Linked DNA regions of Aminobacter aminovorans. The protein of the gene in region 1 interacts with the protein of each later gene in a pairwise test. Links are inferred from orthologs where the notes say so. Each region holds a gene or a part of one and is shown in the gene's direction. Other genes may lie near its edges.

Region 1 (7,603 bases):
ACTTCGGCTACCGGAACCTGTGGCGGCGGCGGTGGCGGTGCGGCCTCCACCGACGCCATTGCCTGCCTGACATAGGCCGGCCCATCGCCTGCCTGCATGAGCCATGTGGGAGCGCCGACGGCCACCGTGGCCAACAGCAACATTCTTGTCTTTCCAGTCATTTGGTGTGCCTCGCAGACAGATGCGCGACGCCCGTAACGACGCCGCTGGATGATTTGTGGCGACGCTAGGGTTTCCGGTGACTGGAAGGTCAACCGTCTTTGTTGCCGGCTATGCGCCCTCGCTTTTTTTGGCGGTGGACGCAGCGAGCGTCCGCTGACCGCCCCCAAGGTGCAGTCGAAAGGACCGGCGGAAAGATCGTGAATTGACGACTTGACTTTCCAGTGACTGGAAAGAGCAGCCTTCAATGACGGCTCGAAAGCCGATGAACATTGGAGACGGAAAATGCCTGACTGAAATCGACGATGACCTGCTGCCAGGCGGCAGGTTTGTGGCTCCGGTCATCCGACCGCAGTCAAACCCTCACGAAAAACTCTGGTGCGAGCAGCAGTCCGGACATCCCAGCGATGCCGGACAACGCCCCACCTTTGTCCAAGAAACGGAAAGACCTCCCAAATGAAGACCATCCTCCTCATCGCGTCGTCCATCGCGCTCACCGCCGGCGTGGCATTCGCCGCCTCCAGCGACGGCGTCGTCGCCAGCTACAACCATGACGTTCGCGTCATAACGCTTGAAAACGGCAGGAGCTTTACGGTGCCGCGTGACGTCGCCGTGCCAGCGCTGCAGGCTGGCGAGAAAGTGTCGATCCAGCTGAATGGCGAAGGAGACCGCGTTACCGCCGTGCTGAAGTCGTACTAGTCGTATCAGCTCGGACGGGACAAGCGCCACGGAATCCCCCGCCCCGTGGCGCTTGTTTCTCGTAGACCGCGATTGGCAGCAAGGCCTGGCGCCATCACCTCGATGACCTGCCCTCGGCTCCCACTTGCCGACTTGGCTCGGCTCAGGGAATTGGTCCGACAGGACTACCGGGTAAAGCTCTGGGCGTTGCCGGCGTCGACATTGATGATGTTGCCGGTCGACTTGGCCGACATATCTGAGGCGAGGAAGTAGACCGCTTCGGCGATGTCTTCCGGGAAGACCGAGCGTTTCAGCATCGAGCGCTTGCGGTAGTGTTCCTCGAGTTCGTCCGGCTGCATTGCGTAGGCCGCCGCGCGCTGCTCGCGCCATTCGCCGGTCCAGATCTTCGAGCCGCGCAGCACGGCGTCGGGATTGACGGTGTTGACCCGGATCTGATGCTCGGCGCCCTCGAGCGCCAGGCAGCGCGCGAGATGGATCTCGGCCGCCTTGGCCGTGCAGTAGGCGGCCGCATTGGGCGAGGCGGCCAGTCCGTTCTTCGAGGCGATGAAGACGATGTTGCCGCCGATCTGCTGCTGCTTGAAAGTGCGGAACGCCTCGCGCGACACCAGGAAATAGCCCTTGGCGAGGATATCCATGTTGCGGTTCCACATGGCGAGTTCCGTGTCCTCGATCGGCGCTGACGAGGAGATGCCGGCGTTCGAGACCAAGATATCAGTGCCGCCGAACTCGACGGCGCTGTCGGCATAGGCCGAGGCCACGCCTGTTTCGTCGGTGACGTCGAGGCGGACGGGCCGCACGAAGTCCTTGCCGAATGCCTTGCCGAGTTCGTCATGCGCGGTGGCAAGGGCGGCCTCGTCGATGTCAGCGATGACAACGCAAGCGCCTTCGCGCAGAAGCCGGGCGGCCGTCGCCTTGCCGATGCCCCCGGCGCCGCCGGTGACGAAGGCGATCTGGCCGGCCAGCGATTTCGGCTTGGGCATGCGCTGCAGCTTGGCCTCCTCGAGCAGCCAGTACTCGATGTCGAAGGCTTCCTGCTCGGGCAGACCGACATAGGTTGAGACCGATGATGCGCCGCGCATGACGTTGATGGCGTTGACGTAGAATTCGCCTGAAATCCTTGATGTCGCCTTGTCGGCTGCGAAGGTGAACATGCCGACGCCGGGCATCAGGTAGACCACGGCGTTGGGATCGCGCACGGCGGGCGAGTCCGCATGCCGGCAGCGGTCGTAATAGGCCTGGTAGCTGGCGCGATAATCGTCCAGCGCCTTGGGCAGCATCGCAATCACGGCGTCTACATCAGGCCTGGCAGGATCAAAGTCGATCACCAGCGGTCTGATCTTGGTGCGCAGGAAATGGTCGGGACAGGAGGTGCCGAGGGCTGCGAGATCGCGCAGATGGTGCGAGTTGACGAATTCCAGCACGGCGTCGCTGTCGTCGAAATGACCAAGCTTGCGCACGCCCTGTTGCGAGATCATGCCGCGGATACGCGGCATCATGCGCGCGGCGACTGCCCGGCGTTCATCTGCCGGCAGCGACGTCGCAACCGCGCCGCCAAAGGCCGGCTTGCCCTTCGCCTCGCTTTCGAACCAGCCGATCGCCTTGTTGATGGTGTCAATGGTGGTGGCGTAGCACTCCTTGGGCGTGTCGCCCCAGGTGAACAGGCCATGGCTCTCGAGAACGACGCCCTTGGCCGCCGGGTTCTCCAGGCAGAATTTTTCGAGCCAGAGCCCGAGTTCGAAGCCCGGGCGCTTCCACGGCAGCCAGCCGATCTCGCCGCCGAAGATCCTGGCAGTGAGCGCCTTTGAATCCTTGGCGGCCGCGATCGCGATGATCGCGTCGGGGTGCATGTGGTCCACGTAAGCCCTTGGAACATAGGCGTGAAGCGGGGTGTCGATGGAGGCGGCGCGCGGGTTGAGGTTGAACGTGCAGTGCGGCAGGTAGCCGACCATCTCGTCCTCATGTGCAAGACCGCGATAGAGTCCTTTCAGCGCGCGCAGCTTGTCCATGTACAGCGTGGCGAAACCGTCGAGCTTGATCGACGCGCTGTCGCCGCCCGAACCCTTGACCCACAGAACCTCCACCTCGGCGCCTGTCAGCGGATCCTTCTGGAGGATCTTGGAAGAGGTGTTGCCGCCGCCATAGTTGGTGACGCGCTTGTCCGAGCCCAAAATGTTGGAGCGATAGACCAGGCGCTCCGGCTCGCTCATGGCGGCCGCCCTGGCGTCGTCCCACAGATTTGCAAGCCGCGTGGAGTTGGTGTCGGGCATGTCGGATTCCTCCCGGCGCGAGATCGGGCGCCGCTCTCGTTTGGCCGTAAAATCAGGCCAAGCCATGCGGTTTGTCAATCGTAAAAAGAGCGAACTAAATCATTGTGCGTCGCATCATGATCTAGTTGCAGCGCAGTATGAGCAATTTTCATCACAAATCGCTTGCGCATCAAATCGATTTGCGTAAGTTAGCTCATGGCATAGCCTTTTCGCGAAGCCATGGGAGGTGTTTTCGTGAACGACCTGGTCCGCCAGCGGCAGATCATCGAGCTTTTGCGCGACCGGCCTTTTGCGTCTGTGCGTGATCTGCAGGAGCATCTCGGCGTTTCCGCAGCCACCGTGCGGCGCGACATCGACAAGATCGATGAGGCGGGCAGTGCCCGAAAGGTCTATGGCGGCATCTCCGCGCTGGATAGCGCGGCTCAGGGGACCGCATTCGCTCGTCCTTATGACGAGAACCGCGACCTCGCGGTCGAGCCCAAGCGGCTGATCGCCGAACTGGCCGCGACTATGGTCGCCGACGGCGATGCGGTCATCGTCAATGGCGGTTCGACCTGCTTTCATCTGGGCGTCAAGCTGGCCGATCGCAATGTCCGCCTGTTCACCAACTCCATGCCGTTGGCGGGCTATCTCGGCGAGCACGGCAAGTGCAGCCTGACCTTGGCGGGTGGCGAGCTGCATCGCGAGCCCCGGGTCATCTACTCGCCGTCGCAGCCGATCAACTTCTATGCCTCCAAGTTCTTCCTCGGCGCGCAGGGGATCAGCCCTGATGGCCTACTTGAATCGCATCCGCTGATGGTGCGCTCGATCCAGGAGCTCAGCCACAACGCCGACCAGATCGTCGTCCTGGCCGACAGCCGCAAGTTCTCGATCCATGCCCGTAATGTCGCCCTGCCGCTGACGCGGCTGGCCATGGTCATCACCGATGAAGGCCTGTCTGACCAGCATGCCAAGATGCTCGAAAGCGCGGGTATCGCGCTGCGAATCGCGTCCAACGGGGGCGGTGCATGAGCGGCGCGCTGGCGGTCTTCGATCTCGGCAAGACGAACTCCAAGCTGTTCGTGTTCTCGCCTGACGGCACGCTGCTCGACGAGCGCCGCACCAAGCCGGTCTGGCATGATTATCGCGGCAAGAGCGTGCTCGACGATGAGCGCTTGTTTTCCTGGATGAACCATGAGCTGGCCGAGGTCGCAGAGACACATGACGTGACGCGGATGATGATCTCCGCTCACGGATGCGCTTTTGCACTGGTGCGCGGCAACGAGCTGCTGCATCCGATCCTCGACTATGAGCAGGAAGTTCCGAGGCCCATCGCCGGAGCGATCGATCCGATCTTGCCCGACTTCTCGGAGACCTACACGCCCTGGCTGCCGCTGGGTTTCTCCATCGCCCGCCATATCTACTGGCTGGAGGTCGAAGAACCCGAAGCGTTCGCGGCCACCGAAGCGATCCTGTGCTATCCCCAATATTGGGTCTGGCGCTTCAGCGGGCGCAAGCTCGCCGAATGGTCCTATCTGGGCGCGCATAGCCAGCTTTGGGCGCCGCTCAAGCGCGACTACAGCTCGCTGGTCGAGCGGCTCGGCTGGCGTGACCGCTTTCCGGCCATTGCGCCTGCGGGTGCGGTGGTCGGCGAGGCCAGCGTCACCACGCCGGACGGCAGCATACGGGCGATCGCCGTCCACAATGGCGTGCACGATTCCAATGCGGCGCTGGCCTATTACCGCATGACCGGGCTGCACGACTTCACGCTGGTTTCGACCGGCACCTGGGTCATCATCATCAATCTGGACTGTCCGCTCGGCGCGCTCGACCAGGAGCGCGACATGATCGCCAATGTGACGGTCAACGGTGAGCCGGCGCCGTCGCTTCGCTTCATGGGCGGTCGCGAATACGATCTGATCAGCGAAAACTGGAACAAGCCGATCTCGCAGGCAGCGGTCGAGCGTGTGATGGAGCGCGGGGTCTTCGCCATGCCGTCATGGGCTGCCGGTGGACCCTTCCCCGAGACGAAGGGGAATGTCGTCGGCGGCGACGTCACCGGCGAGGAGAGGGCGGCGGTCGCCGCACTCTATATCGCCATGATGACGGACCTGTCGCTCGACCTGATCAAGTCGGAAAATCTCCTGGTTATCGACGGCGGCCTGGCGAAGATCGACCTGTTCACCGCCATGATGGCGCAGCTGCGCCCGACGCAGACAGTCATGCGCTCGATGATGAGCGAAGGCTCTGCAACGGGCGCCGCGGCACTGGCCTTCAAGGCGCTTGGCCTGAAGCCGTTCGGGGACGAGACCGTCCCGGTGTCGGCCAGCCACATACCTGGTCTCGATGCTTACCGCGCGCGCTGGCGCGAACTGGCCGACGGTGCGCGCGCCGCTGCCAGGACGGCAACGCCTGAAGCGAAGGAGGCGGGCCGATGAGCAGTTCGACCGCCTATGTTAGCCTGACCGGCATGTCCAAGTCCTTCGGCGGCGTGAAGGTGCTGAAGGACGTCAGCTTCGACGTCCGCCCCGGCGAGGTTCATGCGCTGCTCGGCGAAAACGGCGCCGGCAAGTCGACGCTGATCAAGATGATGTCGGGGCTCTACACGCCCGACGCCGGCGCCATCACCGTCGACGGCAAGGAGATGAAGTTCTCGTCGACTCGCGACGCAGGTGCTGCAGGCATTGCCACGGTCTACCAGGAATTGCTGCTGTTCCCCGAGCTGTCGGTGGCGGAGAACGTCTTCCTCGGCAACTATCCGCGCACGGCCACCGGCATCATCGACTGGACGGAGGTGCGTCGCCTGACCCGCGATCTGCTCGACCAGCTCGACACCTATGACCTTGACGTCGATACCAAGGTGCTGAGCCTGTCGGTCGCCCAGCGTCAGCGCGTCGAGATCGCCAAGGCGCTGAGCAAGAACGCCCGCATCCTGATCATGGATGAGCCGACGGCGTCGCTGGTCGAGTCCGACGTCCAACGGCTGATGGCCGTCGTCCGGCAACTGCGCGAACGCGGCGTCGGCATCGTCTATGTCAGCCATCGCATGCCCGAGATCTTCGCGCTCGCCGATCGCGTAACCGTGCTGCGCGACGGTGCCCATGTCGCGACCAGGGACATCGGCGAGGTCGACGAGAACCAGCTTGTTTCGATGATGGTCGGCCGCTCGATCGAAAGCCTGTTCCCGAAGGCGCAAGCCAGCATCGGCGACACCGTGCTTCGGGTGAGGAACCTCAATCACGGTCGCCATGTGCGCGACATCTCCTTTGATCTGAGGCGCGGCGAGATCCTCGGCATTGCCGGCCTCGTTGGCAGCGGCCGAACCGAACTCGCACTGACCCTGTTCGGCATGACGCCAGCCACGTCAGGCGAGATCGAGATGGAGGGTAAGGCGGTCCGCATCGCCTCGCCACGCCAGGCGCGCGATCTCGGCATCGCCTATGTGCCGGAGGACAGGGGTTTGCAGGGCCTCGTCAAGTCCATGGCCATCCGCAAGAACGTTTCGATGGCGACCATCGAGCGGCTATCTTCGGGCATCTTCATCAAGGCCGGCGAGGAGGCGCAGCGCGCCCTCGAAGCGGTCAAGCGGCTCAGCATCCGCTGCCGCAGCATCGGCCAGCCGGTCGGCGAGCTGTCGGGCGGCAACCAGCAGAAAGTGGTCATCGCCAAATGGCTGGAGACCAAGCCCAAGGTGCTGATCCTCGACGAGCCGACGCGCGGCGTCGATGTCGGCGCCAAGGCCGAAATCCACACCATCATGGGAGAGCTCGTGAAGCAGGGCGTTGCCGTCATCATGATTTCGAGCGAACTGCCTGAGGTGCTTGGCATGAGCGATCGCGTGCTGGTGATCAGCGGCGGCCAGATCACCGGCGAGATCGATCGTGCCGACGCCACGCCCGAACGAGTCGGCGCTGCCATGACGGCGCATCGCAGCGGGGAGGCGGCATAATGACGACGACTGTCGAAGCGACCGCCCGCTCCCGCCCGGTGCTGCAGCGCCCGGGCTTCTTCAAGCGGCTTTTTGCCGAATATGGCCAGGAGATCGTGGTGCTCGCTGCCATCGTCGTCCTCTTTGCCGTGGTCACGATGGTCAATCCACGCTTCATCAGCGCCAACAATTTGACCACCATATTTTCCGGCAACGCCTATATCGCTGTCGCCGCCATCGGTATGGCGATGGTCATCGTTACCGGCAACATCGACGTGTCGGTCGGCGCGCTGATCGGCGTCTTGGCGACGATTTCGGGCTCGCTTGCGGTTGCCGGCTATCCGATCTGGTTCGCTTGGCTGGCGCCGGTGCTGGTAGGCATGGCTGTCAATGCCATCATCGGCATCCTCGTCGCTTATGCCAGGATACCATCCATCGTCGTGACGCTCGGCGCGCTCTCCATTCTGCGCGGCGGCCTGATCAGTATCACCGGCGGCACCTGGATCACCGACTTGCCGCCCGCCTACCTGATCGCCCAGAAGCAGATCTTCGGAATGCCGGTGCCGCTGGT
Region 2 (6,861 bases), on another replicon or contig:
TCGACGTCGTCAGGATGCCCTGAAAATAGCCTGGTGCCGCACTTTCCGCATTTTGCCTCCAGGGCATTGCGGGCCGGCGGCAGGCGGTTGACCCCACCGCATTTGCTGCAAACCACCAGATTCTGCTGTGTCATTGCCATTCACCGATTTTACTCTCGTCCACTATGTGCGTCCCAGATGTCCATCGCCAAGGGCGCGCAAGGCGTTCAGGATTACCGCAACGTCAATTCCTTCCTGGATCAGCGCTCCGGCAACCGGGGTGACCTGCCCCATCGCGGCCGCGATCATTGCCAGCCCCGAGAGCGCCAGCCCGGCAATGATGCTCTGCAAGGCGATGGCTCGCGTTCGCCGTGCAATCCGAACTGCATCGGCAACCGGCTGCAGTCTGTCGGTCAGCACGATGACGTCTGCCGCCTCGGAGGAGGCGGTCGCACCGCGTGCGCCCATGGCGACACCGACCGTTGCGGCCGCCAGGGCAGGGGCATCGTTGATGCCGTCGCCGACCATCATCGTCGGTGCCAAGGCTTGCTCGGCTCTGACCGTCTCGACTTTATCGACAGGGGTCGCATCGGCGACAACGGCGTCGAGGTCGAGCATGGCGGAGATGCGGCCGGTAGCCACGCTGTCGTCGCCTGTGAGCATGATCATGCGCGCGATGCCGGCTGAACGCAGCTTGCCGAGCGCATCACGGGCATCAACGCGAAGGGCGTCCCCGAAGGTGAAAACACCGGCAAGCCGTCCGCCGAGCGCCACAAAGACCCTGAGCACCGGCTTGTCCCGGTATTTTTCTTCACCGCATTTGGCCCAGCCGGGCAGAGGCTTGTCGGCGAGCACGAGAGTCCGAGATCCCGCCGTGATCGACATGTTTTCGATGCGGCCGTTCAGGCCCGCACCGCGATGCTCGCGGACATCGCGCGGATGCGAAAGTATCAACTGCCTGCCGCGCGCTGCCCGGATAATCGAGTCGGCGAGAACATGGTGCGAGGCCTGCTCCAGGGATGCCAACAGTTGCAGCAGATTATCGGCGTCGCGGTCGGGTGCTGCCTCGATTTCGATGAGTTCGGCGCCACCGATGGTCAAGGTCCCAGTCTTGTCGAAGATTGCGGTTCGGACCAGTGCAAGCGCCTCGAGAGCCGCGCTGCCCTTCATCAGGATGCCTGCACGCGCGGCATGCGATAGGCCGCCAATAAAGGCGACGGGTGCTGCGAGGATGAGCGGGCAAGGCGTCGCGACGACCAGCACGGCAAGCGCCCGAATCGGATCGCCGGAGATGTACCACGCGGCACCAGAGACCAGCAAAGTGGCTGGCAGCAGGAACAGCGCAAATCGGTCGGCCATACGGATGAACGGCGATTTTGCGGTTTGCGCAGCAGCAACCATGCGAACGATGGCAGCATAGGTACTCTGTTGTGCGAGGGCCGAAGCCCTCATGCTGAAAGTCTCACCAGCGTTGAGTGTGCCACTGCGCAGCACATCTCCCGGGCTGCGTCGCACCGGCAATGGCTCTCCGGTCACCGCCGACTCGTCAAGCGAAGCCGAAGCATCGAGCAGGATGCCGTCGACAGGAAGCAACTCGCCGGCATGCACCATCAAAGCGTCGCCTACTGCCACCTCTTCGACGGAAATGGTCACCGTACCTTGTGGCGACTTGCGATGGGCGACACGCGGAGAGCGGTCAGTCAATGCCTTGAGATTTCGTTCGGCTCGTCCGCGGGCGAAATCCTCAAGCACAGTACCGCCAGCATACATGATCGCCACCACCACTGCTGCGAGGGGTTGACCAAGCAGCAGCGCGGCGGACATCGACACCAAGGCGATCGCATCGACACCGAAACGGCCGATCCAGAAATCACGAAGTATGGATATGGCGAGAGCCACCACCACGGGTAAAGTCGCCACCGTCCAGATCATATCGGCTTCGAGAGGGCCGAGCCCGGTTCGCCAGACTGCACCCCCAATGGCGAGACCCAGGATGGCTATGGCCAGCAATGCGCGTCGCAGAGCAGTCTCGTTCATCGATGTCCCTCGGCGCTAGAGTTCGCGGACCATATCCTCGAGCAGGCGACGCACCTCCTGTGCGGCCTGCGCAAGCGCGGGATTGCCGATAGCGCCCATTGAAGCGACCGGATCGACTGCTGCGATCTCTACCTGTCCTGGTCCGACTTCCATGACGACGACGTTGCACGGCAGCATGGTTCCGATCTTGTCTTCGGTTTGGAGCGCACGCCATGCGAAATGCGGATTGCAGGCGCCCAGGATCACATACGGCTTGAAATCGGCGCCAAGCTTGGCTTTCATGACCTGCTTTACGTCGATCGACGTCAGAACACCAAAGCCCTTGCTTGCGAGCTTGTTGGTCACGTGACTGATCGCCGTGGCGAACGGCATGGCGACGGTCTTGCTGAAATAGTAGCTCATCTAATTCTCCGACCGTTGAACGCAACACCTCGTCGCCACGAGCGAGCGACCTTTCGCAACAGCTAATCACGTGGATCGCAGAACGCTTTGATCCAACGCAACGAACCGGCAAGATCGACAGGCGATAATTGACATGAACAGGAGGCCTATGGGGTGACGATCCGAAATCTCGAACATGCCTTTGCCCCGAAGTCGGTCGCCGTGTTCGGTGCATCGGTCCGCGAAGGTTCTGTCGGTCGCGTCGTCTTCAACAACATCGTTGACGGCGGCTTCGAGGGCGAGATCTGGCCCGTCAACCCGAAGTATTCTGAGGTCGCCGGTCGGCAATGCTTTCCCAAGGCGGTCGACCTTCCGGGTGTCCCAGACCTTGGCGTCATCGTCACGCCGCCTGAGACGGTTCCCGCCATCGTGCGCGAGCTTGCTGACAAGGGTACGCGGGCGGCGGTCGTGATCACCGCCGGCCTTACGCTCGAGAACGGGCTGCGCCAGGCGATGCTCGATGCGGCCAAGCCTACCGTTTTCCGCATCATCGGGCCCAACACGGTGGGGCTGATGATCCCACCAATACGGCTCAATGCCGGATTTGCCCATATGGCCGCCAAGCCTGGCAACATCGCGCTGCTGTCGCAATCCGGCGCCATCGCCACATCGCTGATCGACTGGGCGGCTGACAACAATGTCGGCTTCTCGCAGATCGTCTCCCTGGGCGACATGGCGGATGTCGACGTGGGGGATTGTCTCGACATGTTGGCGGGCGATACGCACACCCGCGCCATCGTGATGTATCTCGAAACCATTCCCAATCCGCGCAAGTTCATCTCGGCCGCCCGTGCGGCGGCATGGGTCAAGCCGGTGATCGCGATCAAGTCGGGCCGGCACGAGCAATCGGCCAAAGCGGCTGCGACCCACACCGGTGCGCTGTCGGGGGCCGATCGTGTCGTCGATGCGGCACTTTTCCGCGCTGGCATCCTGCGTGTCAAAGGCCTGACCGAGCTGTTCGATGCGGTTGAAACGACCGCGCGTTTCGGTCCTCTGGAACGAGCCCGCGTCGGTATTGTCACCAATGGCGGCGGCGCCGGCGTGTTAGCGGTCGATCAACTCATCGACGGCAACGGGCAACTGGCCGAACTCTCGCTGGAAACGATCGCCTCTCTGGATGCCGTCCTGCCGGTCACATGGTCCCACGCCAATCCGGTCGACATTATCGGCGATGCCCCGCCGGAGCGCTATCGGGCAGCGGTGGAGACCGTCGCTGGCGATGCCGGGATCGACGTCGTCCTGGTCATGAACTGCCCGACCGGGCTCGGCTCGCCGCTTGCGGCGGCAAGAGCGGTGGCAGCGCTCGCGCAGGACGGCAAGATTGACGGCAAACCTGTCCTGACCTGTTGGCTCGGCGAACACACGGCGCGCGAAGGGCGACGTGTTCTTCAGGATGCCGGTATTGCCAGCTTCGAAACGCCAGCGGATGCCGCAACGGCGGTTTCTAATCTCAGTCAATTGTCGCGTGCCCAGCGGGCATTGATGCGCACACCGTCCAGCGGCAGCGAGGACACCAAAAGCGGCCGAGAAGCCGTGCTTGCGATATTCAGGCGCGTGGCCAAGGAAGGGCGGCGAATGCTGACAGAGCCGGAAGCCAAGGCAGCACTTGCTGCCTACGGCATCCCGGTGCCCGAGACGGTCGTCGCCAGCTCTCCTGCCGAAGTGGAAGCGGCGGCCGAACGGCTCCTCACGACGTCCGAACATATCGTCGTCAAGTTGCTGTCCAAGGCGATCTCGCACAAATCGGACATTGGTGGTGTGGTGCTCAACATTGCCGATGCCGCTGCCGCCGGCGAGGCAGCACGCGCAATCGAAGCGCGTGTGCGCAGCCACGCTCCACAAGCCGATATTGAAGGCTATGCCGTTCAGCCCATGGTCGTTCGAAAACACGCGCAGGAACTCATCCTCGGCATGAGCCTGGATCCGATCTTCGGGCCGGCCATCCTGTTTGGTGCCGGCGGCGTGGCAGTTGAAGTGATGGACGACACGGCGATCGCTTTGCCCCCGCTCGACGACGTCCTTGCCGGTGACTTGATAGACCAAACGCGGATCGGCCGCCTGCTCGCCGGTTTCCGGGATCGCAAGCCGGCGGACAGGCAATCGATCGTTGCAGCACTCAATGGCCTGTCGCAGATGATCGTCGACTTTCCATGCCTGGTTTCGATGGACATCAATCCACTGCTGGCAGACCAGGCCGGCGTGACTGCGCTCGACGCCCGCATCGTGATCGAGCCGGAACGGGTCGACGAGGCGGGGCCGAACCTCGCACTTGCCATCAGGCCTTATCCGTCGGGTTGGGAAAAGGCGTTTTCAGCGGGTGACACTCACTACAACATCCGCCCGATCAAGCCGGCCGACATCGCGCTCTATCCCGAATTTCTTGCCAGGATTTCGCCTGACGATCTGCGCCTGCGTTTTCTGTCGTCGAGCAGCAGCTTCTCCGACCAGATGTTGAAGCGGCTCACCCAGCTCGACTACGACCGCAACATGGCCTTCGTCGCCCTCGAGACACGCACCGGCGCATTGGCGGGTATCAGCCGGCTTTCCTGCGATCCCGATCATACCAGCGCCGAATACGCATTGCTGGTTCGCACTGATCTGCAGGGGCATGGTCTTGGCTGGGAGTTGCTCAGGCAGCTCGTCGATTATGCAAAAGCCGACGGGATAGAACGAATCGAAGGCATTGTGCTCGGCGAGAACACGAGGATGCTGGCCATGTGTCGCGAATTCGGCTTCTCGATCACCAATCTTCCAGACGGGCTCGGCCTTGCGAAGGCCCGGCTCCAACTGCAATAGAGGTCGAGCACTTGCCGCCGTGTCTCCAGACGTGACGGAGCGACTACTCGCTTGCTTCTCGTCCGGACACCTGTTCAATCAGGATTCGGAAGAACACGTGTGGTGCACTGTGGGCTGTGGGTGGGACGACCGGCTTGAGCGCACCAGGCTCCCACCAGTCGGAGTGTTTGCTCAACACCGACCAGGCATGATCCCGCTGAAGCTTGTGACCAATCTGATCCGGCAGTTCCTCGTATCGGCCGTCGGCAACGACGCTTCTCCATCCTCGCCCTTGGCCGCGTTCGTCAACCTGAATGGACACCAGCGGATTGGCTCGCATCCATTCGATCTTCTTGCCGGGCATGGAAAACGCGTAAAGATGAGCGTCTGAATGAGCGTAGTATAGGGGCACGACGTAGGGCTGCCCGTCCTTTGCGCATGCGAGGCGACCGACGCGGTTGGCCGTCAGGATTTTGGTGCATTCCAAGGCAGTAAGCGAGCGGACCAGCATGGCGTGATCTCCTGTTTCCCTTATGTCTTTCGGTTGTTCCGTGTCATTGATTTCGTGGTGGCGCTGGGCGACGTGTCCGAAACTGTCGAAAGAGGCATGAGACATCTGGCTCATGCCGTTCTCCGTGAAGGATTGAGCATCACGTTGGAGGGACATGGCCAACTGGGCATTGATCCGGATCAATCTGCGTTCTCAGCACGCCGAACAGACGAGGGGTCGTGGCTCTCACGTAGCTTTGACTGTGATCGTCTTTTCGGTCTTGTGAGCTTCAGCTGTCTTGGGCAGCTTAATCGTTCGTACGCCCGTGGCGAAGTTCGACTTCGATCTTGCCGGCATCACGCCTTGCGAACGATGCTCCGCTCCCGCGCACGGCCATGACCGTAGCCGCGCAGAACAATCAGATCAACCTGTGTTTCCCTGGCGGAGAAGCAGTTCCGCCGGTTCGGGGACGGTGTGCATCTGGGAGTTACCCGCTCGGAACAACTGACACGCAATGGGCCGGAATCGCACCGCCAAATTGCAAAAATGATCCAGATCAAAGCACTCGCCTGCGCTTAGGGGATCATTGGCTGATGTGGAGCCCAATCCTAAGCGCACCTTTTGGTCGCGATCTCGAACTGGCTGTCTTCGACGAGGAGGGGACGCATGCGCTCGTATTCCCGTGCGTAAGAAGTAGAGACGGCTGGAAGCATGCCACCACTGGCGCCCGTGTCGATATCCGACCGACCCACTGGCGCGATTGGCAGGAGGAGAAGACCCCAAGCTAAGATTAGCAAACCTCTCCATGGCTATTCCCAGGGTCTGGATCCCACGATCAAGGCCATGCGCACGAGATGTGACAGGCTGCCCGCGCCCATCTTGCTCATGACATTGGCGCGGTGGATTTCGACCGTACGTGGGCTAATCCCAAGGTCATAGGCGATCGTCTTGTTGGGCAGCCCCGAGACAAGCCCGTCCAGCACCTGCCGTTCGCGCTCTGACAAGGTCGACAGACACCTGCGGATATCCGCAGACTGCGGATGCGCTGCATTGACCTGGCTTCGGTTGGCCAGTGCGGAACGGATCGCTTGGATCAGCACTTCGTCGTCGAACGGCTTTTCGATGAAGTCGGAGGCACC

What was found. Proteins that work in one complex are often made in the same cells at the same time.
Region 2: the proteins of DY201_RS26805 (region 1) and DY201_RS14080 interact in binary tests that used the Escherichia coli proteins (3 or more experiments, as listed by UniProt). The link is inferred for Aminobacter aminovorans from one-to-one orthologs.

The regions. Positions count from the first base shown.
Region 1 is NZ_UFSM01000003.1:48,123-55,725, reverse strand. Bases 2,427-5,247 are described here. They hold DY201_RS26805 (DeoR/GlpR family DNA-binding transcription regulator), read left to right. Parts: upstream 2,427-3,359; coding sequence 3,360-4,136; downstream 4,137-5,247. Other genes in these bases: DY201_RS26800 (FGGY-family carbohydrate kinase), read left to right, coding at 4,133-5,247; DY201_RS26810 (bifunctional rhamnulose-1-phosphate aldolase/short-chain dehydrogenase), read right to left, coding at 2,427-3,125. In the rest of the region: DY201_RS26820 (efflux RND transporter periplasmic adaptor subunit), read right to left, coding at 1-143; DY201_RS26815 (DUF1344 domain-containing protein), read left to right, coding at 616-858; more of DY201_RS26810, read right to left, coding at 1,023-2,426; more of DY201_RS26800, read left to right, coding at 5,248-5,542; DY201_RS26795 (sugar ABC transporter ATP-binding protein), read left to right, coding at 5,539-7,053; DY201_RS26790 (ABC transporter permease), read left to right, coding at 7,050-7,603. UniProt on the Escherichia coli protein: Represses ulaG and the ulaABCDEF operon. Two ulaR binding sites have been identified in each promoter.
Region 2 is NZ_UFSM01000001.1:2,863,164-2,870,024, forward strand. What follows is about bases 2,216-5,453. They hold DY201_RS14080 (bifunctional acetate--CoA ligase family protein/GNAT family N-acetyltransferase), read left to right. Parts: upstream 2,216-2,571; coding sequence 2,572-5,253; downstream 5,254-5,453. Other genes in these bases: DY201_RS14075 (DUF302 domain-containing protein), read right to left, coding at 2,216-2,418; DY201_RS14085 (pyridoxamine 5'-phosphate oxidase family protein), read right to left, coding at 5,297-5,453. Outside these bases: thioredoxin TrxC, read right to left, coding at 1-134; DY201_RS14070 (heavy metal translocating P-type ATPase), read right to left, coding at 163-2,016; more of DY201_RS14075, read right to left, coding at 2,032-2,215; more of DY201_RS14085, read right to left, coding at 5,454-5,743; response regulator FixJ, read right to left, coding at 6,532-6,861. UniProt on the Escherichia coli protein: Catalyzes the acetyl-CoA-dependent acetylation of lysine residues of a large number of target proteins. Acetylates RNase R in exponential phase cells and RNase II.